DNA from 4 places in the Mesorhizobium sp. B1-1-5 genome. Region 2 is predicted to be linked to each of the others. Evidence: riboswitches for the same ligand, from Rfam matches in the RefSeq annotation. Region 2 holds a riboswitch; each other region holds the start of a gene.

Region 1 (5,576 bases), on a different contig from region 2:
GTGAACATGAACGAGACGGCGAGGCCGGCAAGGATCAGCCGCTCCGGCCCCTGACCCCTCACCCGCGACACCAACAGAAGCACGATCGCCGCCGCCAGCATGCCGCCTGTGAAGGCGGCGAGCGGGAGCGTCCAGATGCCGAAACTGTCGCCGAAGACGGTGATGACCGAAACGGCGCCGGCTGCCGCGCCCGAGGAGAGGCCGAACAGGAACGGGTCGGCGAGGTCATTGCGGGTGACGGTCTGCAGCAGCGCGCCGACGACGCCGAGGCCGGCGCCGACGGCGATCGCCAGCAGCGTGCGCGGCAACCTCAGGTCGACGACGATGCTGCCGACCGGGCCCGATGGGCCGCGGCTGTCGAGCCCGGCCGCATGCGCCAGCGCGCCGACGACCTCGCGCAAGGATATCAGCGTCGAGCCATAGGCGATCGAAAGCAGCGCGAGCGCAACCAGCAGGATAGCGCCCAGCGCCATCGCCAGGATGAACGGGGTATAACGCAAGTTCACGTCGTCGGACCTACTATCGCCGCGCCGACGTTCGAGATTGGCCGAGGTCTCCGCGACTTCGTCATTCCAGGGCGAAGCAGGCGCGAAGCGCCGTCGCGGAGACCCTGGAATCCATTCCGTGACCTGGCGCGCGGAGATCGACCGCGTAGAATTCCGCACGGTTGCAACGCTCGAAAGCCACGGAATGGATCCTCGGGTCTGCGCCGCGTCGCTTCGCTCCTTGCTCCGCCCGTGGATGACGAAGTGAGGGGCGTTTTCGCCATTCTCCAAGGCAGGCTATCCATCAACGGCAACAGTCCCAGCTCATCCGTGCCTCAGACCTAAAACGCCTCCGGATGCATGGCCCTGGCGATCTTGCCGATCGCCTCGATGTTGGCGGGTCCGGGCGTCAGCTCGGCGTAGCGCAGCGCCACGAAGCGCTCGTTCCTGACCGCGTCCGTCTCCTTCATCGCCGGATGGACTTTAAGGAAATCGAGCAGTTTCCTGTAGCCGCCGCCATCCTGGTAATCGAGCAGGATGAGGAACTCGGGATTGCGCGAGGCGACCGTCTCCCAGTCGGTGTTGCCCCAGCTCGTCTCCATGTCGGCCATGATGTTTTCGCCGCCGGCGGCGGCGATAATGGCGTTGGGAATGGCGAACCTGCCGGCGGTGAAGGGCTTGTCCTCGCCGGAATCGTAGAGGAAGACGCGCGTGCCCTTGCGGCCACCCACCTTCGCCATGATGCCGGCGAGCTCGGCCTTCCAGCCGTCGACCAGCTTTTCGGCCTCCGCTTGCTTGCCGAAGATCTTGCCCAGCTTCTCGACGTCGCCATAAAGCAGGTCCATCGAGGCGGCGGGCCGGTTCTTGTCGAGATGGACGCAGCTCTCGGTCAGCACCAGCGTCTTGATGCCATGCGGGGCAAGCGTGTCGGGCGTCACCTCGCCGCCCGGCTTCATGCCATAATACCAGCCGGCGAAGAAGAAATCCGGCTGCACGGCGACGAGGTTTTCGAGCGTCGGATATTTTGGCGCCAGCTCCGGGATGGCGCCCTGCTCGGCCTTGAACTCAGGGCCGACCTTATACCAGCCGGTGATGCCGGTGAGCCCGACGATCGACGGCTGCAGCTTCAGCGCGAAAGCCATCTCGGCCATATTGAGATCCTGGATGACGGCGCGTTTCGGCGGTGCATCGAAGGTGAGCGGTTTGCCGCAGCTGTCGACGGTGACCGGGAAAGCGAAGGCGGCCGAGGCGACGAGCGACAGGGCCAGCGACAAGGCAAGGCGTTTCACGAGATGATGCTCCTTGTTGGGGTTGTGCAGGTTCAGGACGGCGAGGAAGCGCGCATGGGAAGCTCGAAGACGGTGAGCTCGCGGTCCTCGGTCGGGTGCCGGAGGCGCAGCACGTCGATGCCGAACACCTCGCGGACAAGCGGCTGCGCCAGCGCCTCGCGCGGCGGAGCCAGGGCGTGCAGCCGGGCGTTGCTCATCACCGCGACGCTGGTGGCGAAGGGCGCCACAAGCGCAAGATCGTGCAGCACGGCGACCACGGCCATGTTGAATTCGGCTACCAGCTCGAGCAGCTCGCCGCGGGCGCGCGGGTCAAGATGGTTGGTCGGCTCGTCGAGAAACAGGATTTTCGGCTCCTGCGCGATGGCGCGGGCGAGCTGCGCGCGCTGGCGCTCGCCGCCGGAGAGCGAGCCGACGGTGCGCGCGAGCAACGGCAACAGCCCAGTCCGGCGCAGCGCCTCGACGACGATGTCGCGATCGTCGTGCCGGCGCCTCAGACCGGCGTGCGGGACACGGCCAAGCTCGACATAGTCGATGAGCGCGAGGCGTTGATCCGGCTGGTCCGTCTGACCGACGACGGCGATGCTGAGCGCCCGTTCGGCGGCGGTGATCCTGTCCAGCCGGCGTCCGGCAAGGCGAACCTCGCCGCGGCTCGGCGACAACGCCCCGCATAACATGCGCAGCAGAGTCGTCTTGCCGGCGCCATTGGGGCCGATGATGGCGAGCCGCTCGCCCGCTGCCAGCGACAGGCTGACATCCTCGACCAACATCCGGCCATTTGCCGTGGCGCGCAAATCGCGGGCTTCGAGCAGGAGCGCGCTCACCGGACCTGCTCCCTGGCCTTGCCCGCGGCGGGGATGCGCGCCAGTATCTTGCCGGCGAGCCTTGCCGGGCGCTGGCCGGAATTGCACCAGCCGTCGGGCAGCGAGGCATAGAGCCTGGCAAATTCGACCAGCGCGCCGGCGTCGGTGCCGCTGTCGATGGAACCGAAGAGATAGCTGGCCTTGCCTTGCGCGTTGAAGGCGACAGTCAGCGGGCGCGAGCAGCCGGCCATGCAGTCGACGGTTTCGACAGCAAATGACGACGCCAAAGTCTCGGCAAGCCTTGAGCGAAGGTCGGCGCACAAATCCCCGCCGGACCTACGCCCGGTCACGGTATCGCGGCACAGCGAACAGACGATGATGCGATGGCTAAAGACGTCCAGCATTTCCGTCACTTTCCAAAAATGGCGGCGGAAGGATGCCGGACGAACCGGCCGACAAGACCGGTGTCCGCGTCTCCTCCCGGCACACCCCGTCCGGTCAACTCGTGTCGATGGCAGGTCTCCTGGCTCGCGGGTCGTTACGCCATCCGCCTTCCCAGCCTTGCCGGCCAGTGGCGTTTCGGATGGAGCTCGCCGCTCACAGTTGCGGGGGCAGCCACGGCCTCGACTCGGATGAGCCTCACCGTGTTCCCTTTTCACCCCTCGCCTTGCGGCTCGGGGACCATGACGCAGCTATCGTAGGTTGTCCGCGTGCGAGTCGCAACGGGCCTTCGTCCGCCCCTCGTGCGAAAGACATGGCGGGATCGTCGGGTCGTTGCCACAAGTCGTTTATTTCCTTCTGATATGTAATAACATTACCAGCTAGAATACATTGCCTTGGCTTGTCAACCCGCTCGACTTCGCTCAAAGCGCAATTTCGATCAAACTGGCCGGCGGCGCGGAGGCTAGTGTCGCCGAGCCAAATGCGAGGAGCCATGAACCCGACCGAGAAAGCGCTGTGGTTCGTCGAAAGCCACCTGCCCGACGCCATCGACCTTGACGAGATAGCGGCAAGCAGCGGCGTGTCGCGCTTCCATGTGACGCGCGCCTTCGGCGCGGCCACGGGACGGTCGGTCATGGGCTATATGCGGGCACGCCGCTTGAGCGAAGCGGCGCGCAAGCTGGCCGGCGGCGCGCGCGACATTCTCTCGGTCGCGCTCGATGCCGGCTACGGCTCGCATGAGGCGTTCACGCGGGCCTTTCGCGATGAGTTCGGCACCACGCCGGAGTTGGTGCGCGCGCAAGGCTCGACCGAAAACCTCGATCTTGTGGAGCCCATGCTGATGGACAGTTCGCTTCTCACCGCGCTCGAGCCGCCGCGCTTCGAGACCAGCCGCCCCTTCCTCGTCGCCGGGCTCGGCGAGCGCTACAGCTGCGAGACCAGCGCCGGCATTCCGATGCAGTGGCAGCGCTTCGCCCCCTATATCGGCAACATTCCGGGCGAGGTGCCCGGCGTCTTCTACGGCGTGTGCACGAATGGCGACGATGCCGGCAATTTCGACTATGTCGTCGGCGTCGAGGTTTTGGACTTCTCCGACCTGCCGAAGGATTTCCAACGCGTGCGGGTGCCGGCGCAGAAATATGCGGTGTTCTCGCATCGCGAGCACATCTCGACCATCCGCCGGACCGTCAACACGATCTGGAACAAGTGGCTGCCGGTCTCCGGACACGAGATCGCCGACGCGCCCGAGTTCGAGCGCTACGGGCCCGAGTTCGATGCCCGCACCGGCAATGGCGGGCTGGAGATCTGGGTGCCGGTCAAAGGATGAGCGCTTTCGCTTCTCCCCTTGTGGGAGAAGGTGGATCGGCGCGCAGCGCCGAGACGGAAGAGGGGTGTTCCAGCGGAGTGAGACGCCGGTTTTCCCTGGAGCACCCCTCATCCGTCGCCTTCGGCGACACCACCCGGCCCTTCGCTGGCTCAGGGCGTTCGAAGTTCGAAAAGCCAAGCAATTGGCTTTCTTCGTCCGCTACGCGGACCTCTTCTCACCCCATAAGGGGAGAAGGAAAAGCGCTAAAGCTCGAGATTCCACGTTTGCCCGACAAGATCCTTGCCGAAGGAATGATGGCGTTCTTCCTCGACCAGCTTGAAGCCGGCAGCCTGGTAGATGCGGCGGGCCGAACCAAGGATGTCATTGGTCCAGAGCGTCAGCGTCTTGTAGCCCTTGGCGCGCGCGAAGGTAATGCATTCGTCGACCAACCGCCTGCCGATGCCAAGGCCGCGCGCCGACGGTTCGACGTAGAGCAGCCTGAGCTTCGCGACCTTGGGCGATTTGCGCATGACGAAGACCGAGCCGACCACCTCGCCTTCGCGCTCGGCGATCCAGTTGCGCTCCCATTGCGGGACGAAGTTCTTGACGAATTCACCGAGGATCTCTGCGACCAGAGCCTCGTAGGTCTCGTCCCAACCGTATTCCTGCGCATAGAGCATGCCCTGGCGGTGCGTGATCCAGCCGATGTCGCCGACCTGCAGCGGCCGCAGGATATAGGGAACCTTGGCTTCAGGTCTGTCGCCGAGCAAGTCTTGGACGGTGCGCATAGCCTTGACCAGCCGCTCCTGGTGGGCCGGCGCCAGGCGATCGAGCAGCGCGCGCACCTGGTCATGCGAATCCTGGTTGAGAGGCGCGAAGGCTTCCCTGCCGGCTGGCGTCAGCGCGATCGAGGCGCGGCGCGCGTCGGTCTCACTGGCTTCGCGTCCGACCAGGCCGCGCTCCTCGAATTTCTTCAAGAGCCGGCTGACATAGCCGGGGTCGAGGCCGAGGTCGTGCACCAGGTCGCTTGCGACCAGCCCATCGCGATGGGCGAGCTCGTAAAGCACCCGCGCCTCGGTCAGCGAGAACGGACTTTTCAGCAGGCCCTCTTCGAGCAGGCCGAGCTGGCGGGTGTAGAAGCGGTTGAAGGCGCGCACCGCATCGATACGGTCCTTGCCGGGGTGATTGTGGACGGTCATGGGAAATCCTCCTGTCATGGACAGGATCAACCATTTAGTTGACTGAGTCAATAAAT
Region 2 (5,576 bases):
CAGGCAGCGACCGGTTGAGGCAGAACACCAGCGAAACGGCGGGATTGAAATGCGCGCCGGAGATCGGCCCGAGGATGGTGATCAACACCACCAGCATGGCGCCGGTTGCAAGCGTGTTGCCAAGAAGCGCCAGCGCGGTGTCATGCGTCAGCGTCTCTGCCATGATGCCGGAGCCAACGACGGTCGCCACCAGCAGGCTGGTGCCGAGGGCTTCAGCCGCGAACCGGCGCGGCAGATCGAAGGTGTTCATTAGCTAGCCTTGGGTTTTGCGGCGGGCGTGACGGTCATTGCCGGGCCTCCTCGCCCGGCTGGCAGCAAGATGCCGCAGCCGCCGGCGCGCAGATTTCCGGCCGGCCGGAGCAGCAGTCCTCCATCAGGAAGCGGATCAATCCGGACAGCGCGTCGAACTCGGCGCTGTAGACGATCGAGCGAGCATCGCGCCGCGCGGTCACGAGGCCAGACCGTTCCAATTCCTTGAGGTGAAAGCTGACATTGGACGGCGAGACCTCTACCTGCTCGGCGAGCGAGCCGGCGGCAATGCCTCCCGGGCCGGCAACGACCAGCAGCCGCAGCAGGCGCAGCCGTGTTTCCTGCGACAGCGCGCCAAAGGCGATCAGGGCTTGACGTTCATCCACGTTTCAACAATCCTTGAAATGTTGAAATGAGGAATAGCCGACATGCTCTCTTCCGACAACCGGAAAAATGTGGCCCCAATCGACCCCTCCGACCTGACGATCGGCGATCTGCTGGTTGCGCTGGCCGATCATACGGACACGCCGCTGGTGTTCCGCTGTGGCGGGCGGCCGGTAAAGCCGGGCTATCATGTCACCGAGGTGAAGGCTGGACAGTTCGCGGCGCTGGATTGCGAAGCGAATCCAGAATCATGGTCTGAGATCTTCGTCCAGCTGTGGGACGTGGACGAGGGCGGGCCGGTCCATATGCCGGCCGGCAAATTCGCCGCGATCATCCGCAAGGTGGCGGATCATGTGGCGCTCGATCAGGCGGCGAAGTTGACCTTCGAGGTCAGCGACGGGGTTCGCCCGATGGAATTGCACCGGGCGGCCCAGCCGAGCCTTGTTGGCGGGACCGTCGAGGTCGAGCTGTCGCCGCGGCCGTCAAGCTGCAAGCCGCGCGACCGCTGGCTGGAAGAACAGAAGGCGGCAAGTGGCTGCGGAGCGAGCCGCTGCTGTTGAGCCCGCGAATGGTGACGCGCCGCGCCTGATCAAAACCGGATCATGCCATTGGCTTGCAATAAATAGAGGCCCACGAGAACGATGGCGATCAGCGCCACCCAAACAGCTGTCTTGCTCATCCGCGAAATCCTATTGATCGGCGATAGTGAACGCGCGCGCTACGGTTGTGTTCCCGATATGCCGGGTTGCACATCGCCTAGGCAGGATCAAGTCACGAATTGCTGGACGACGAGCGTCCGTGCATAGTGGCGGCAATGGCGCCTGGTCGATGAAGATGGCTATGGATGACAAAGCGGACAATCCGGGCGTGGCGGTGTTCCCGCCGCTGCTCTTTCTCGTGGCGCTGATCGCGATGCTGGCGCTGCGCTATGTCTGGCCGCTGGCGATCGGCGGCCGCCCGCTGACCATCGTGCTCGGCATAGTGCTGGCAGTACTGGCGGTTGCGATCATCGCCTGGGGACGCTCGATCATGTTGCGCGGCGGCACCAATGTGAACCCGACGCTGCCGACCACCGCGATCATCACCGGCGGCCCGTTCGGCTTCACCCGCAACCCTCTCTATGTCGGCCTGATGGGGCTGCTTCTCGGGATCGGGCTGCTCTTTGACAGCTGGTGGGCCGTCATCGCAACCATCGCGAGCTTCCCCATCCTGCATTACGGCGTGGTGCTGCGCGAGGAAGCCTATCTGGAACGCAAGTTCGGCGAACCCTACCGCGCCTACAGGGCGAGCGTGCGCCGCTATCTTTGAGCATCAGTCCTTCGGCGCGTTGCTGTAGAGCGCCACGCCGACGCGGTCGTTGCGCCGCCACCGCACCAAAGCGCGATAGGCCGTATCGTCGGCCGGGACCTCGAGCAGAAAGCGGTCCGGGATTTCTACATTGGCGCCGACGCGCAATTCCGCGCCCTGCTCGTGCTGATTTCTGACCGAGCAGCCGATCCTGACGCCGGCGGCGATGATCGTGGCTTGCTTGAGCACGAATTCGCGCGCATGAAGACGTCGCTCGGTCTCGGGAAAACTGGCCATATCCGGCGGGCTCCTCAGGCAAGGCTCTCCTCGCCATGGGGCCGCACCATAGCAGCGAAGCGTTTCCGTTCCGTTAGCGATCACTGAAACGGTGGTGTGCCGGCTTGATATGCCGGCCGGGTCCACGGATGGAGCGTTCACGCCTGAGCGTTCAGCCGGCGACAGTGACGCCGCTCGCGCGCAGCACCCAGCGGCGGCCGTCGCCACGGAACTCGGTGAGCGACAGCGGCTCGATATCGATCTTCCAGACCGAGGAAAGCGGCGCGCCGAGCACATGCGCCATGGCGGCGCGGATCGGCACGGCATGCGTCACCGCGATGGTGTGACCGCTCTCGCCGGCCAGCCGCTCCATCAGCGCAGCACCCCGCCGGGCGACGGCGGCGAGCGATTCACCGCCATGGGGCGCCGCGTCTGCGTCGGCGAACCAGGCCGCCATGCCTTCCGGGTCCTCGGCCTGCACCTCCTCGAAGCTTTTGCCGGCCCAGCGTGCGAAATCCTGCTCGGCAAGCAGCGGCTCGACCGTCGCGTCAAGTCCGAGCGCCTCGGCCGTCCGCCGCGCGGCCAGCGCCGGACTTGTCCAGACACGGTCGGCGCGACGCAGCGAAGCGGCCAGCGCGCCGGCGCGATCGAGGGCGCGCTGCTCCGGCGGCTCATCGTTCGGAAAGCGGCCCTTGCGCATTCCGGGCGTCGCTCCGCTTGCGATCATCGTCAGGCGGACAAGCATGAAAAACTCCGTGGCCCAGCGAAAAACAGGCCTCAAGTAGCCGTGCCGCCATTACATGTCGTTGACAGGCGAACGAAGTGCTGACAAGTGTCTTAGTGCTATACGGGATTGGAAGCCGGTGCGAGTCCGGCACGGTCGCGCCACTGTGATCGGCACCAGCCGAAAGTCAGGCCTTATTCCGCAGCATCGTTCGATCAACGGGACGCAGTATCCCACGGGAGGTCAATATGTCCGACACCACCTTCGCCCCCAGCTACGGCCCGGTTGCGATTCCGGTCCGCGAGCTTCTGCCCTGGGCCATCCTCGGCGGGCTGCTTTTGATGCTGGCGATCTATTTCGTCGGTGCGGAAGAAGGCGCGACCTCGCTGATCCGCGGCACCTATGTGCACGAATTCGTGCATGACGGCCGCCACCTGCTCGGCTTCCCCTGCCACTAAAGCGGTTCAGCATCGCTGAGCCCGCTTTCGATTCTGATCTAACGCAATTCCGGACGGAAAACCGCTACGCACTTTTCCTGGAATTGCTTGGTTGGCTTAACGCAATTCCAGACGGAAAACCGCTACGCACTTTTCCTGGAATTGCTTAGAGGGATTAGTGACATGGTTGGAAAACTTTTGCTGCGCGGCATGCTTGTCGGGCTGGTCGCCGGGATTCTGGCGTTCGCCTTCGCCCGTGTCTATGGCGAGCCGCAGGTCGACAAGGCGATCGCCTTCGAGGAACAGCAGGCCCAGGCCGCCGGCGAGGCGCCGGAGCCCGAGTTGGTCAGCCGCGCCACGCAAGCCGGCATCGGCCTGGCAACCGGCGTGCTGATCTATGGCGCCGCGGTTGGCGGGCTGTTCTCGCTGGTCTTCGCCTATGCCTATGGCCGGCTGGGCTCGCTCGGACCGCGCGGCACCTCGGCGGTGCTGGCGTTGCTCGGCTTCCTGGCCGTGATCGTGGTGCCCGGCCTCAAATATCCGGCCAACCCGCCCGCGGTCGGCAATGCCGAAACGATCGGTTACCGCACCGAGCTGTTCTTCATCATGATCGTGATCTCGATCGCGGCGATGGTGGCGGCGGTGGGTCTGGCGCAGCGGTTGTGGAAGCAGCTCGGCGCCTGGAACGCTTCGATCGTGGCCGGGCTCGCCTTCCTCGTCGTCTTCGCTTTGGTGAAGGCGGCGCTGCCCGACATCAACGAAGTGCCGGAGAACTTCTCGGCAGCGGTGCTGTGGCAGTTCCGCGTCGCCTCGCTCGGCATCCAGCTGGTGTTGTGGACCGTCGTCGGGCTCGGCTTCGGCGCGGTCGCCGAGCGCGTGGTCGCGGTTCGCGACCAGCGCGGCCCGGCACGCCGCTACGCCTGAAATCCCGTGCGTTGGCCGCCACTGTTTCGCGCCCTGGCGGCCAAAGCGGCTCAACGGTCGGTACGACCGCAGAGCCACTTTGGTCTTTTGTTTTCTCGCAATTCCGGACGGAAAACCGCCGCACACTTTTCCTGGAATTGCTCGGTTGCGGCGCTGCTCGCATTTCTGGCCGCCACATCCGCGCAAGCGCATAGCGGATCCTCGGCCCCGCCTCCTCCAGGCATCCAGATCCCCAGCCTGACCCACGGCCAGATGGCCGTCATCGCGCGCCATCGCGGCGAGATCCTCGACCTCGCCCTGCGCCAGACCGCGACCGACCCAACCTTCCGCCGGCTCTACAATCACGGCAATCTGCAATTCACCTATTGCCTCTGGGGCTTGATGCCGGGCAGCCTCGGCGACGAGGAAAGCCCGTTCAACGAATGCAGCCACGCCTATTTCGCCGCCGCCAAGGCGCTGCTCACCTATATGGCCACGATGCCTTCAGCTGAACGGGGTGCGAAGGCGCTGATCTCGGACATCGATGCCGAGATGGTGCGCAGCGGCGCGTCGTGGATCCTGTGCCAGTACAGCGGCGAGGCCTTCAGCACCGGCGCGGTCGTCGAGCCACGCTGGCGCGACATCTTCTTCCACTTGCCGAGCCTTGCGGTGATCCTCGGCACTGTGGCCGCGCTCGGCGCCGCCGCATGGTCGATTATCGGCGCGCCGCGTAGCCGCACGGCCTAGGGGCTTTTCACCGTTTCACGGAAACCGAGCGCGCATCACAATTCCGCGAGCGCGATGGCATCTCGGAACGGCAGACGTTTTCATTTGGGCACCTGGGCTGAACACAGGAGCAAATCATGCATGGAAGAATCATAGCTGGCCTCGCGTTAGCAGCCTCCCTTGGAATTGCCCAACCCTCCCTTGCCGCGCCCGACTGGAAGGCGGTAGCGCAGGCGCTCGGGAAATCCGGCACAGAAGCACCAGGGGGAGTCTACCGCGTCGGGCTGCCTCGCTCCGATCTGAAAGTCACTCTCGACAGCGTGGAACTCAAACCGGCCTTGGCGCTCGGCTCATGGCTCGCATTCAAACCCATGGGCGATCACGACGCCATGGTAATGGGCGATCTCGTGTTGACCGTGCCAGAGATCGACCCCGTGATGATGAAACTGATTGAAAGCGGGATCGAGATCACGGCCCTCCACAATCACCTGCAGAGAGCCCAGCCGGAGACGATGTATATGCACGTCCTTGGTCACGGCGATCCGGAAAAATTGGCCACCGCGCTGCATTCAGCGTTGCAGCAGAGTGCG
Region 3 (5,576 bases), on a different contig from region 2:
GCGGCGCGCTCTACCATCATTTCGGCGACAAGAAGGGACTGCTGCAGGCGGTGATCGCCGAGATCGACGGCGAAATGGCTGTGCGGGTGAACGAGGTGGCTTCGAAAGCGCCGACCCGCTGGCAGCATTTCGTCGACGAATGCACCACCTATATCGAGATGGCGCTGGAGCCGGAAATCCAGCGCATCATGTTCCGCGACGGCCCGGCGGTGCTCGGCGACCCGGCGCAGTGGCCGAATGCCAGCGCCTGCACCGCCTCGATGACCAACCATCTGACCAGGCTGCAGGAAGAGGGCGAGGTCGTTCCGGAGCTTGATCCCGAGACGACCTCACGGCTGATCAATGGCGCCAGCAGCCAGGCCGCGCAGCGCATCGCCAATTCGACGGACCCCGAGGCAACCTCGAAAAAGGCGATCGCTGCCTTCAAGCAGTTGCTCGAAGGCTTGCGAAAGAAGCCTTGACGGCACGCTCGGGTAACCAAGCCACCGGCTTGTGCACCGGTTTCGGGCCGGCGCAACCCTGCCGCGATTGACAATCGCCGGGGCAAGCGCATGCTCCTTCGCCATCTATTACAGCGCCGCGCGTTCTTTGAACGCGCAAAGGAACGCTGTAAAACTTTAATTCGGCGCATGATCCTTTTCCGAAAATCGATTCCGATTTTCGGGGTCATGCGCAGGATGAGGGGGACTCGGGGCATGTGGGACTTCAGCATCGCCAGATCTGTGTCGATCATGATGCGGACATGGCCGTTCATCGTCTTTCGCATGATCGTCTATTTCGGCATCACGGTCGCCTACATCATGGCGACCGGCACGGGCGCCAGCGTCGGCTACGGCGTCGGTCACATCTCGACCGATCCCGACGGGCCGGTGTCCTTCGCGCTTTGGGGCGGCGTGGTCGGCTTCGGCGTCGTCTCGATCGCCGTCTACTGGATCCGCGAATACATCCTCTATGTGTTGAAAGCGGGCCATATCGCCGTCATGGTGCATCTGATCGACGGCCATGACATTCCCGACGGCCAGGGCCAGATCGCCTACGCCAAGGAAGTGGTCACCCAGCGTTTTGCCGAGGCGAATATCCTTTTCGTCGTCGACCAGCTGGTCAAGGGCGCCATCCGAGCCATCACCGGCCTGATCGGCGGCATCGCCGCCTTCCTGCCCATTCCGGGCCTGAGCGGCATCGTCAGCTTCATCAACACGGTGATCCGCCTGTCGCTGACCTATGTCGACGAGATCATCCTCGGCTACAACATCCGCATCAATTCGAGCTCGCCTTTCGAGACGGCGCGGCAAGGCGTCGTGCTCTACGCGCAAAACGGCAAGCACATGGTCAAGAACGCCGTCTGGCTGGCGGCGATCATGTGGGGCGTGTCCTTCGTCATCTTCCTGTTGATGCTGGCGCCCGCAGCCGCCATTCTGTGGGTCATGCCGGGCCAGCTTGCCGGCTGGGCTTTCGTGCTCGCCATCGTCTTTGCCTGGGCCTTCAAGGCATCCTTCATCGAGCCTTTTGCCATCGCCTCGCTGATGCAGGTCTATTTCGAAGCCATCGAAGGCCAGGTGCCCAATCCCGAATGGGATCGGCGGCTCGCCGAGACCTCGTCCAAATTCAGGGAACTGCGCGACAAGGCGCTGGGCTCTCTCGGCGGTGGCTCGCGCTGGGATACGCCAAGGGCCGCCTGATCATGGCTTTGATGCGCTGCCGAGCTTTGCGATCGCCGATTTGAGCGGCGTCTCGCCGGCGCCGCGAAACGTCTCGCTCATGATCAGTTCGGGCAGCGGCAGGCGCTTGCCCCAGCCATGCGCCTCGAGGTCCGGCTTCGGCGCGAAGGCCGAGACGCGGCCGACGCAGAGATAGGCGATCGGCGTGACATGCTCGGGGATCGCGAGAAGCCGCTTCAGCGCTTCGGTCTCGATGATGCTCACCCAGCCGACGCCGACGCCCTCGGCCCGCGCCGCCAGCCAGAAATTCTGCACTGCGCAGACGGTGCTGTAGAGGTCCATCTCCGGATTGTGCCAGCGCCCGAGCGGCGAGTCCTTCGAGCGCTGCCGGTCGCAGGTGATGCACAGATTGAGCGCGCTTTCGCAGATGCCTTCGAGCTTCAGCTTGCGGTAGAGCGCCTGCCGTTCCGCCTCGATCGCCGGCAATTCCTGCTCGCGCGCCGCGAGGAACAGGTCGCGCACTTGTCTGCGTCGCTCGGCATCGCGGATGACGATGAAATTCCACGGCTGCATATAGCCGACCGACGGGGCGTGATGGGCGGCGGTGATGAGCCGGGCCAGCACGCTGTCGTCGAGATCGTCGGGGACAAAATGGCTGCGCACGTCGCGCCTGGTGAACATCGCCCGGTAGACCGCGTCGCGCGCCAATTGGTCAAAGTCGTCGCCGCTCGCGGCGATCGCTGCTGCCGTCATCGCTTTTCCCCTTGCGACAAGCAGTCCCCCGCCTGACCAAGCGGAAAACCATGTCTGCCGGGCCGGTCTTCTGGCTCGGGATCGTCCCGCATCCGGCGCCTTCCCGTCTTCGACAGTGGCGTTTGCCGGCGCGGTCCCCCTTACAGTGTTGGGCACGCCACGGAGTTCAACCGTGTTCCCGATTCTCCCGCGTCGCGGGCACCAGGCAGCGACGCGACCTTACAGCGAAGTTCGGGCCGCGCCAATGGCGTTAGCGACACGGCAAGACGCGATTTTCCCCAGCCATTCGGCCTGCCAAACATGGTCATTCGGCCGCCAGGTCCCTAGATTAGGCGCCATGGCCACCCGTCTCTACACGCATCCGATCTTCCTGGAACACCTCACCCCGCCCGGTCACCCCGAGCGGCCCGACCGCCTGCGCGCCATCGAGCGCGTGCTGGACGACGAGGCTTTTGCGGCGCTCGACCGCGTCAAGGCGCCGGAAGGCGACGAGAAAACGATCCTCTATGCGCACCCCGAGGATTTCGTCGAGCGCGTGCGCGCGGCGATCCCTGACAGCGGGATCGTGTCGATCGACGCCGATACCAGCGCCAGCCCGAAAAGCTGGCAGGCCGTGATCACCGCGATCGGCGGTGCCAATGCGGCGGTGGACGACGTCTTCGAGGGTCGTGCGGCAAACGTCTTCGTCGCCGCGCGTCCGCCTGGACATCATGCCGAGAAGACCACGGCGATGGGTTTTTGTCTGTTCAACACGGCGGCGATCGCCGCCCGCTACGCCCAGAACAAGCATCAGGCCGAGCGCGTCGCCATCGTCGACTGGGACGTCCATCACGGCAACGGCACGCAGGACATTTTCTGGGACGACCCGTCGGTGCTCTATTGCTCGACGCACCAGATGCCGCTTTACCCAGGCACCGGCGCGAAGGGCGAGACCGGCGCCGGCAACATCGTCAACGCGCCGCTTTCGCCGCAGACCGGCAGCGACCTGTTCCGCGACGCATTCCTGTCGCGCGTGCTGCCGTCCATCGATGCGTTCGCGCCGGACCTGATCATCATTTCCGCCGGCTTCGACGCGCACCACCGCGATCCGCTGGCCGAGATCAACCTGACCGAGGACGATTTCGATTGGGCGACAGGCCAGTTGATGGAGCGCGCCGGGCGCCATAGCGCCAACAGGCTCGTCAGCCTGTTGGAAGGCGGCTACGATCTGCAGGGACTGGCATTTTCAGTCGCCGCCCATGTCGGGCGGCTGATGAAGGGATAGGGTATGGCATTGGAAGGCAATGAGGACGTCAAGGCGATGAGCTTCGAACAGGCGCTCGACGCGCTGGAGAAGATCGTCGATGATCTGGAGCGCGGCGACGTTCCGCTCGACCAGTCGATCAAGATCTATGAACGCGGCGAAGCGCTGAAGGCGCATTGCGACCGGCTGCTGAAAGCGGCCGAGGACAAGGTCGAAAAGATCAGGCTTTCGCGCGACGGCAAGCCGGTGGGAACTGAACCGCTGGACGCCGACTGAGGTGTTGATATTCAGGTGAGGCCGGCCTGCAAATGGCAACTTCCTGCGCTTCCGGTGCTCACGTACTTCAAGTACGCTCCGCTCCGGTTCTCGGAAACCACCATTTTCGGCTCGGCCTGACCTGAATCTCAACACCTCAGTGGATGATCTCAGACCGGGTAAGGGCAGAGAAAGCAGGTAAGGAGTTCAAGCCATGTGCCGCAACATCAAGACCTTGGCCAATTTCGAGCCGCCGGCGACCAATGACGAAGTGCATGACGCCGCACTTCAGTTCGTGCGCAAGCTTAGCGGCTCGACCAAGCCGTCCAAGCGCAACGAGCATGCCTTCTACCATGCCGTCGAGGCGATCGCGGCTGTCGCGCGCGAATTGATCGATTCGCTCGAAACCAACCAGGAACCGCGCAACCGCGAGGAAGAAGCTGCCAAGGCGAAGGCCAGGTCGGCGCTGCGTTTCGCCTGAGGATCCGACATGAGTTTCTTTCCGGGAAACGACCCTGAACCCGGCGATGCCTTCGCCTGCGACCAGATCGAGCTGATGGTCGTTCCGAACGCCAAGGACATCGGCGGCTTCGAGGTGCGCCGCGCCTTGCCGACGGCGAAGCGCCGGCTGGTCGGGCCGTTCATCTTCTTCGACCGCATGGGCCCTGCGATCCTGCGCGCCGGCCATGCGCTCGACGTGCGCCCGCATCCGCATATCGGCCTGTCCACCGTCACTTACCTGTTCGACGGCAGGATCAGGCATCGGGATTCGCTCGGCACCGAAATGGTGATCGCGCCGGGCGACGTGAATCTGATGACAGCCGGGCGCGGCATCGTTCATTCCGAGCGCACGCCGCAGGAATTGCGCGGCGCGCCGATGTCGGTCTCGGGCTTGCAGACCTGGCTGGCGCTGCCCGACGGCAAGGAGGAGATTGCTCCGGTGTTCGCGAACACGTCGGTGGCCTGCTTGCCGCAGATCGATGCCGAGGGTGTCAGCGGCCGCGTCGTCATCGGCGCGTTCTCAGGCCTTCGCTCGCCCGTGGCGACCGCATCGGACACGCTCTACGCCGATCTCAGGCTGGCCGCCGGTGCCAGCGTGAAGATTCCGGCCGATGCCGAGGAGCGCGCCATCTACACGCTGGAAGGCGACGTCTCGATCGCCGGCGATATTTTCCCGGCCGAGCGGCTTCTGGTGTTCAAGCCGGGCGAGGAGATCGTCGTTTCCTCCGAGCGCGGTGCGCATTTCATGCTGTTCGGCGGCGCGTCGCTGGGCTCCAAACGCTACATCTGGTGGAATTTCGTCTCGTCCTCCAAGGAACGCATCGAGCAGGCCAAGCAGGAATGGAAGACGGGCCGCTTCGATATCGTTCCCGGCGATGAGGAGGAGTTCATTCCGCTGCCCGAGAACTAAGGTGTGTTGATATTCAGGTGAGGCCGGCCTGCAAATGCCGGTTTCCTGCGCTTCCGGTGCTCACGTACTTTGAGTACGCTCCGCTCCGGTTCTCGGAATCCATCATTTTCGGCGCGGCCTGACCTGAATCTCAATACACCTTGCAGCGTAGCACGCGTCACTGGCGCGCATTTACATTCGCCCGTCGGCGGACTATTCCCGCGCATGATTATGGCGCAATCTGCTGGTAGCGCCGTGTTCGATCGATAAGGCAGGA
Region 4 (5,576 bases), on a different contig from region 2:
GAAGGTCGCCACCTCGATCAGGTTGCCCGGTTCAACCGAAAACGTCAGCTCGCCATACGCAATCACGGCTTGGCCGATGCGGCCGGAGAGCTTCTCGCCGAGATAGGTGGAGAGTTCATTCAACGCCAGGGTCATCGGCTCACCGTTCGATCGTGCCGGTGCGGCGGATCTTCTTCTGCAGAAGGAGAATGCCGTAGAGCAGCGCTTCCGCGCTCGGCGGGCAGCCGGGCACATAAATGTCGACCGGCACGACGCGGTCGCAGCCGCGCACCACCGAATAGGAATAGTGGTAATAGCCGCCGCCATTGGCGCAGGAACCCATCGAGATGACGTAGCGCGGCTCCGGCATCTGGTCGTAGACCTTGCGCAGCGCCGGCGCCATCTTGTTGGTCAGCGTGCCGGCGACGATCATGATGTCGGACTGGCGCGGCGACGCGCGCGGCGCGACGCCGAAACGCTCCGAGTCATAGCGCGGCATCGAGGTGTGGATCATCTCGACCGCGCAGCAGGCCAGGCCGAAAGTCATGAACATCAGCGAGCCGCTGCGCGCCCAGGTGATCAGCGCCTCGGTCGAGGTGACGAGAAAACCCTTGTCGGCCAGCTCGTTGTTGATTTCGAGGAAGAAGGGATCGTCCTCCCCCACCGGCCTGCCGGTGTTGGGGTCGATGATGCCCTTGGGCTTCGGCGCGACGAGGGTGCCTGAACTGTCGTTCAATCCCATTCCAGCGCTCCTTTTTTCCATTCATAGGCAAAACCGATGGTCAGCACCGCCAGGAACACCATCATCGACCAGAAGCCGAGCATGCCGAGCTTCGAGAAGGACACCGCCCACGGGAACAGGAAGGCGACCTCGAGATCGAAGATGATGAACAGGATCGACACCAGGTAGAAGCGGATGTCGAACTTCATGCGGGCGTCGTCGAACGAGTTGAACCCGCATTCATAGGCGGAAAGCTTTTCCGGGTCGGGATTGCGGTAGGCCACAAGGAACGGAGCGACGATGAGCGCCAGACCGACGATCATCGCCACGGCGATGAACAGCACGATAGGCAGGTACGAACTTAGGAGTGCGCTCATGCGGCGACTTTCCTTCGGCGGGGGCAGTTCACTTTGATTACAGCAACGGACTCTAATGCGGAAGCGTGACAGTTTAACCGCTGAACCGTTTTAACGGGCCCATGCTGCAACGCGGCGAGGGTTAGCGCAGCGGTTTCGGTGACGCAAGTCAAACGTTGTTCAAATCGCGGCGCTGGACGCCTTATCGGAAGAAACTGGTCCGATCCGCTCCTGTTTGATTTCCTTCAGCTTTTACTCCAGTTTTTTCTCCTGACATATCTCCCGCCATTTGCCTGCTAGCATGACAGGAATCACCGGCTAAAAAATCCAACGGACGATCGGGGCGACACCTGATGAAGGATAAGATTTCGCTGGCCATGGCGAGGCGCGTCGCGCTCGGCGCGCAAGGGTTCAACGACCCCCGCCCCGCAGGAGCTCCGGATCGCCGCCACCTTGCGCGGGTACTTTCGCGAACCGGCCTCTTGCAGATCGATTCCGTGAGCGCGGTGGTGCGCGCGCATTACATGCCGCTCTATTCGCGTCTCGGCCCCTACCCGCTTACGCTGCTCGACAATGCCGCGGTCACCCGCAAGCGCGCCGTGTTCGAATACTGGGCGCATGAGGCGTCGTTCCTGCCCGTCGAGACCTACCCTTTGATGCGCTGGCGCATGCAGCGCGCCGAGCAGGGCGACGAGATGTATCTCGGCCTGGCGAAATGGGGCCGTGAACGCAAGGAAATGATCGACGAGATATATAGAGAGGTCGCCGATCGCGGTCCGATCGCCGCCTCCGATATCGAAGGCCACAAGGGCAATGGCGGCTGGTGGGGCTGGAGCGAGGCCAAGCACGCTTTCGAATGGCTGTTCTGGGCCGGGCGCATCACCACCGCCTACCGCCGCGGCTTCGAACGCTATTACGACCTGCCCGAGCGCGTTTTGCCGCAGGCGGTGCTCGACCTGCCCGTACCCTCGGTCGAGGACGCGCATCGCGAATTGCTGCGCATTTCCGCCCGCGCCCATGGCATCGCCACCTATGGCGACCTTCGCGACTATTTTCGTCTCGCGCCGGGCGACACGAAGGATCGCATCGAGGAACTGGTCGATGCCGGCGAATTGCTGCCGGTGAAGGTCGAAGGTTGGGACAAGACCGCCTATCTCCACAAGGACGCCCGTTTTCCGCGCCGGATAGAAGCGCGTGCCCTGCTCGCCCCCTTCGATCCCGTCGTCTTCGAACGCACCAGGACCGAGAAACTCTTCGATTTCCGCTACCGCATAGCGATCTACACGCCGGCCGAGAAACGCCAATATGGCTACTACGTGCTGCCCTTCCTGCTCGGCGACCGGATCGTCGCCCGCGTCGATCTGAGGGCCGATCGCCCGGCCAGCGTATTGCGTGTCCACGCTGCCTATGCCGAGGCCGGCGCCCCGCCCGAAACGGCCGCCCAGCTCTTCGACGAGTTGAAGCAGATGCAGGGCTGGCTCGGCCTGGAGTCAATCGAAGTGACGCCGGCCGGCGACGTCGGACCGGCGCTGGCCGACATCGCGGTGTCGTAGCTGCGCGTTGACAGGGACCTAGCCGTAAGCCTAAATCCTGACCCAGACGGTCTTCTCCCGGCAAAGGGAGGAGCCAAGAGGGAATGCGGTGCGGGCCAAAACCCAAATCCGCGGCTGTCCCCGCAACTGTAAGCGACGAGCCTCTGCCGAAAACCACTGGGATGTTCCCGGGAAGGCGGCATTCAGGGCGACGACCCGCGAGCCAGGAGACCTGCCGTCTGAGACTTTAAGTATCCGAATGCCCGGCGGGTTTTCCGGGCAAGGAGCATGGTTTTGGATCGCAACGGCAGTTTCCCGGCAAACAGTGCGGATGTTCCGTCCGAGCCCGACGCTTTGGCCGGCGTCGCCGTCATCGTCTGCTCATCCTGCCGCGACGAGACCGGGTCGGATGCGCATCCGCGCGCCGGCGCGCTGCTTGCCGAAGACACGCGTCGGGCGGCTTGCGGCGAAAAGATCGACATCCGTACCGTCGAATGCCTCGGCAACTGCAAGCGCCGGCTAAGCGCGGCGCTGCTGCGCGACGGCTGCTGGAGCTACGTCTTCGGCGATCTGAACACGACCAGCGGCGCCGATCTCATCGCCGGCGCAAAGCTCTTCGCCACTTCGACCGATGGCCTGATCCCCTGGCGCGGCCGGCCCGATTCTCTCAAGCGCGGCCTGGTTGCCCGCATCCCTCCCCTCGACATGCTGAAGGACCGACCATGAACGCATCCGTTTCCCGTGTTCCCTGCACCGTCGTCACCGGCTTCCTCGGCGCCGGCAAGACGACGCTGATCCGCAACCTGCTCGAGAACGCCAAGGGCAAGCGGCTGGCGATCATCGTCAACGAGTTCGGCGATGTCGGCATAGACGGCGAGATTCTCAAAGGCTGCGGCGTCGACTCCTGTCCGGAGGAGAACATCGTCGAGCTCGCCAATGGCTGCATCTGCTGCACCGTTGCCGACGATTTCGTGCCGGCGCTCGACCGAATCCTGTCGCTCAACCCCAAGGTCGATCACATCCTGATCGAAACCTCGGGCCTCGCTCTGCCGAAGCCGCTGGTGCAGGCATTCCAGTGGCCGAGCGTGAAGAGCCGCGTCACCGTCGATGGCGTCATCGCCGTGGTCGACGGCCCGGCGCTCGCCGACGGCCGTGTCGCTTCCGATATGGATGCGCTGCAGGCGCAGCGTGCGGCGGACGATTCCCTCGACCATGACGATCCGGTCGAGGAGGTGTTCGAGGACCAGATCGCCTGCGCCGACCTGATCATCCTGTCGAAGAGCGACCTGATGGATGCGGCAGGCTCCGCCCGTGCCAACGCCGTCATCGGCGAGCATGTCGCGCGTGCCGTCAAGATCGTGCCGACAGCGCAGGGCAAGGTCGATCCGTCCGTGCTGCTCGGCCTTGGCCTTGCGGTGGAGGACGACATCGAGAACCGCAAGACCCATCACGACGACGAGCTCGACCATGAGCACGACGATTTCGATTCCTTCGTCCTCGATATCCCCTCGATCACCAATCCCGACGAGCTGGCCGAGCGCGTCGCCCTTGCCGCCGAGCAGGAAAACGTATTGCGCGTCAAAGGTTTCGTCGAGGTCGGCGGCAAGCCGATGCGGCTCCTGCTCCAGGCGGTCGGCCCACGCGTCAATCATTACTACGACCGCGCCTGGACGTCCGAGGACGATCGCCGCTCGCGGCTCGTCGTCATCGGCCTCAAGGGGCTGAACCGCCCGGCGATCGAGCGTATCCTCGCCGGCTGAGGCTAATACCAAAAAGCGATGCACATCCTCACCACCACATCCGCTTCGCTCGACGACCTCGCCGAGCCGATCGACCTCAGGCAGGCGCCTGCGGATGTCGTGGCACTGTCTTTTACCGACAGCGATCTCGCCGGCCTGGCCACCGCCTGGACGGCGGATGCGGGGCGGCTACCATCGATGCGGTTGGCGGCGCTGCGCGACCTTCGGCACCCGATGTCGGTGGACCTGTGGATCGACAGCGTCGCCCGCCACGCCAGGGTGGTGCTGGTGCGCATCCTCGGCGGCTATGACTGGTGGCGCTATGGCTGCGACCAGCTCGCCGCGGTCGCGCGCGAGCGCGGCATCAAGCTGGCATTGCTGCCCGGCGAAAGCCATGACGAGGACCAGCGGCTGATCGAAGCCTCGACCCTGCCGCGCGCCGAGTTGGACGCTCTGCTCGGCTATTTCCGCGAAGGCGGCCCGGCGAATATGAGCGCGCTGGTGCAAAGGCTGGCAAGGCTTGCGGGGTCGGATGCGGCCGTGGCCGAACCGGTCAGCGTGCCGAAGGCGGGGTATTATGAGCCTGGAGTTGGCGTCGTCGAGGAGCCGAGCCTTTTAAAGGTCGGCGCTCCGTCGCCCCCCTCTCTGTCCTGCCGGACATCTCCCCCTCAAGGGGGGAGATTGCTCTGTGGTCGACGGTTTCGCCAATCGGAGATGTTGCAGATGGCTTTTTTGATGCCGATGAAGAAAAGGCGCCGGGGCCGGCGACAGCTGATCTCCCCCCTAGAGGGGGAGATGTCCGGCAGGACAGAGGGGGGGGCGACGGAACTCGACGCTGGCAACCTCAGCGCCCCGGCTATCCCCATCCTCTTCTACCGCTCGATGCTGTTGGCGGCAGACGTAGCGCCGATCAACGTTCTCGTGGAAGCGTTGAAGCTGCAAGGGCTCACCCCGGTACCGATCTTCGTCTCCAGCCTCAAAGACCCGGCATCCCTGGCCTTCGTCGAGAATGCCATCGCAACATCGAACCCCGCCGCCATCGTCACCGCAACCGCTTTCGCCTCCGGCGCGGAGCCCGGTGCCGAGACCCTCTTCGACCGCGCCGGTGTGCCCGTTTTCCAGGTCATCGTCGCCACGACGAGGCGCGAGGTCTGGGAAAAGAACCAGCGCGGCCTGGCTCCTGCCGATCTTGCAATGCATGTGGTCCTGCCTGAGCTCGACGGCCGCATCCTGGCCGGCGCCATCTCCT

The links. A riboswitch is a leader RNA that binds a small molecule or an ion and turns the genes downstream of it on or off. The one in region 2 is predicted to bind cobalamin.
Region 1: linked by a shared signal. The riboswitch ahead of FJ980_RS08670 (DUF1636 family protein) and the one ahead of FJ980_RS17960 (CbtB domain-containing protein) in region 2 are both predicted to bind cobalamin.
Region 3: linked by a shared signal. The riboswitch ahead of bluB (5,6-dimethylbenzimidazole synthase) and the one ahead of FJ980_RS17960 (CbtB domain-containing protein) in region 2 are both predicted to bind cobalamin.
Region 4: linked by a shared signal. The riboswitch ahead of FJ980_RS20825 (DUF1636 family protein) and the one ahead of FJ980_RS17960 (CbtB domain-containing protein) in region 2 are both predicted to bind cobalamin.

What each region holds. Positions count from the first base shown of each region.
Region 1 is NZ_VFWS01000016.1:38,893-44,468, forward strand. It holds gene FJ980_RS08655 (iron ABC transporter permease) at 1-473, opposite strand, end outside; gene FJ980_RS08660 (ABC transporter substrate-binding protein) at 827-1,774, opposite strand; gene FJ980_RS08665 (ABC transporter ATP-binding protein) at 1,807-2,595, opposite strand; gene FJ980_RS08670 (DUF1636 family protein) at 2,592-2,978, opposite strand; cobalamin riboswitch at 3,070-3,275, opposite strand; gene FJ980_RS08675 (AraC family transcriptional regulator) at 3,509-4,342, shown strand; gene FJ980_RS08680 (helix-turn-helix domain-containing GNAT family N-acetyltransferase) at 4,585-5,520, opposite strand.
Region 2 is NZ_VFWS01000058.1:4,218-9,793, forward strand. It holds gene FJ980_RS17930 (MIP/aquaporin family protein) at 1-250, opposite strand, end outside; gene FJ980_RS17935 (metalloregulator ArsR/SmtB family transcription factor) at 285-635, opposite strand; gene FJ980_RS17940 (DUF6428 family protein) at 678-1,193, shown strand; gene FJ980_RS17945 (isoprenylcysteine carboxylmethyltransferase family protein) at 1,474-1,941, shown strand; gene FJ980_RS17950 (PilZ domain-containing protein) at 1,945-2,217, opposite strand; gene FJ980_RS17955 (histidine phosphatase family protein) at 2,369-2,941, opposite strand; adenosylcobalamin (AdoCbl) riboswitch at 3,025-3,168, shown strand; gene FJ980_RS17960 (CbtB domain-containing protein) at 3,169-3,378, shown strand; gene FJ980_RS17965 (CbtA family protein) at 3,541-4,281, shown strand; gene FJ980_RS17970 (hypothetical protein) at 4,534-5,007, shown strand; gene FJ980_RS17975 (DUF1259 domain-containing protein) at 5,124-5,576, shown strand, end outside.
Region 3 is NZ_VFWS01000005.1:1,531-7,106, forward strand. It holds gene FJ980_RS03235 (TetR/AcrR family transcriptional regulator) at 1-461, shown strand, start outside; gene FJ980_RS03240 (hypothetical protein) at 696-1,679, shown strand; gene bluB (5,6-dimethylbenzimidazole synthase) at 1,680-2,411, opposite strand; cobalamin riboswitch at 2,454-2,632, opposite strand; gene FJ980_RS03250 (histone deacetylase family protein) at 2,749-3,675, shown strand; gene FJ980_RS03255 (exodeoxyribonuclease VII small subunit) at 3,679-3,930, shown strand; gene FJ980_RS03260 (DUF2277 domain-containing protein) at 4,124-4,390, shown strand; gene FJ980_RS03265 (pirin family protein) at 4,400-5,320, shown strand.
Region 4 is NZ_VFWS01000078.1:467-6,042, reverse strand. It holds gene FJ980_RS20845 (NADH-quinone oxidoreductase subunit C) at 1-135, opposite strand, end outside; gene FJ980_RS20840 (NADH-quinone oxidoreductase subunit B) at 140-721, opposite strand; gene FJ980_RS20835 (NADH-quinone oxidoreductase subunit A) at 712-1,077, opposite strand; gene FJ980_RS20830 (winged helix-turn-helix domain-containing protein) at 1,410-2,609, shown strand; cobalamin riboswitch at 2,640-2,843, shown strand; gene FJ980_RS20825 (DUF1636 family protein) at 2,883-3,314, shown strand; gene cobW (cobalamin biosynthesis protein CobW) at 3,311-4,348, shown strand; partial or broken gene FJ980_RS20815 (cobaltochelatase subunit CobN) at 4,367-5,576, shown strand, end outside.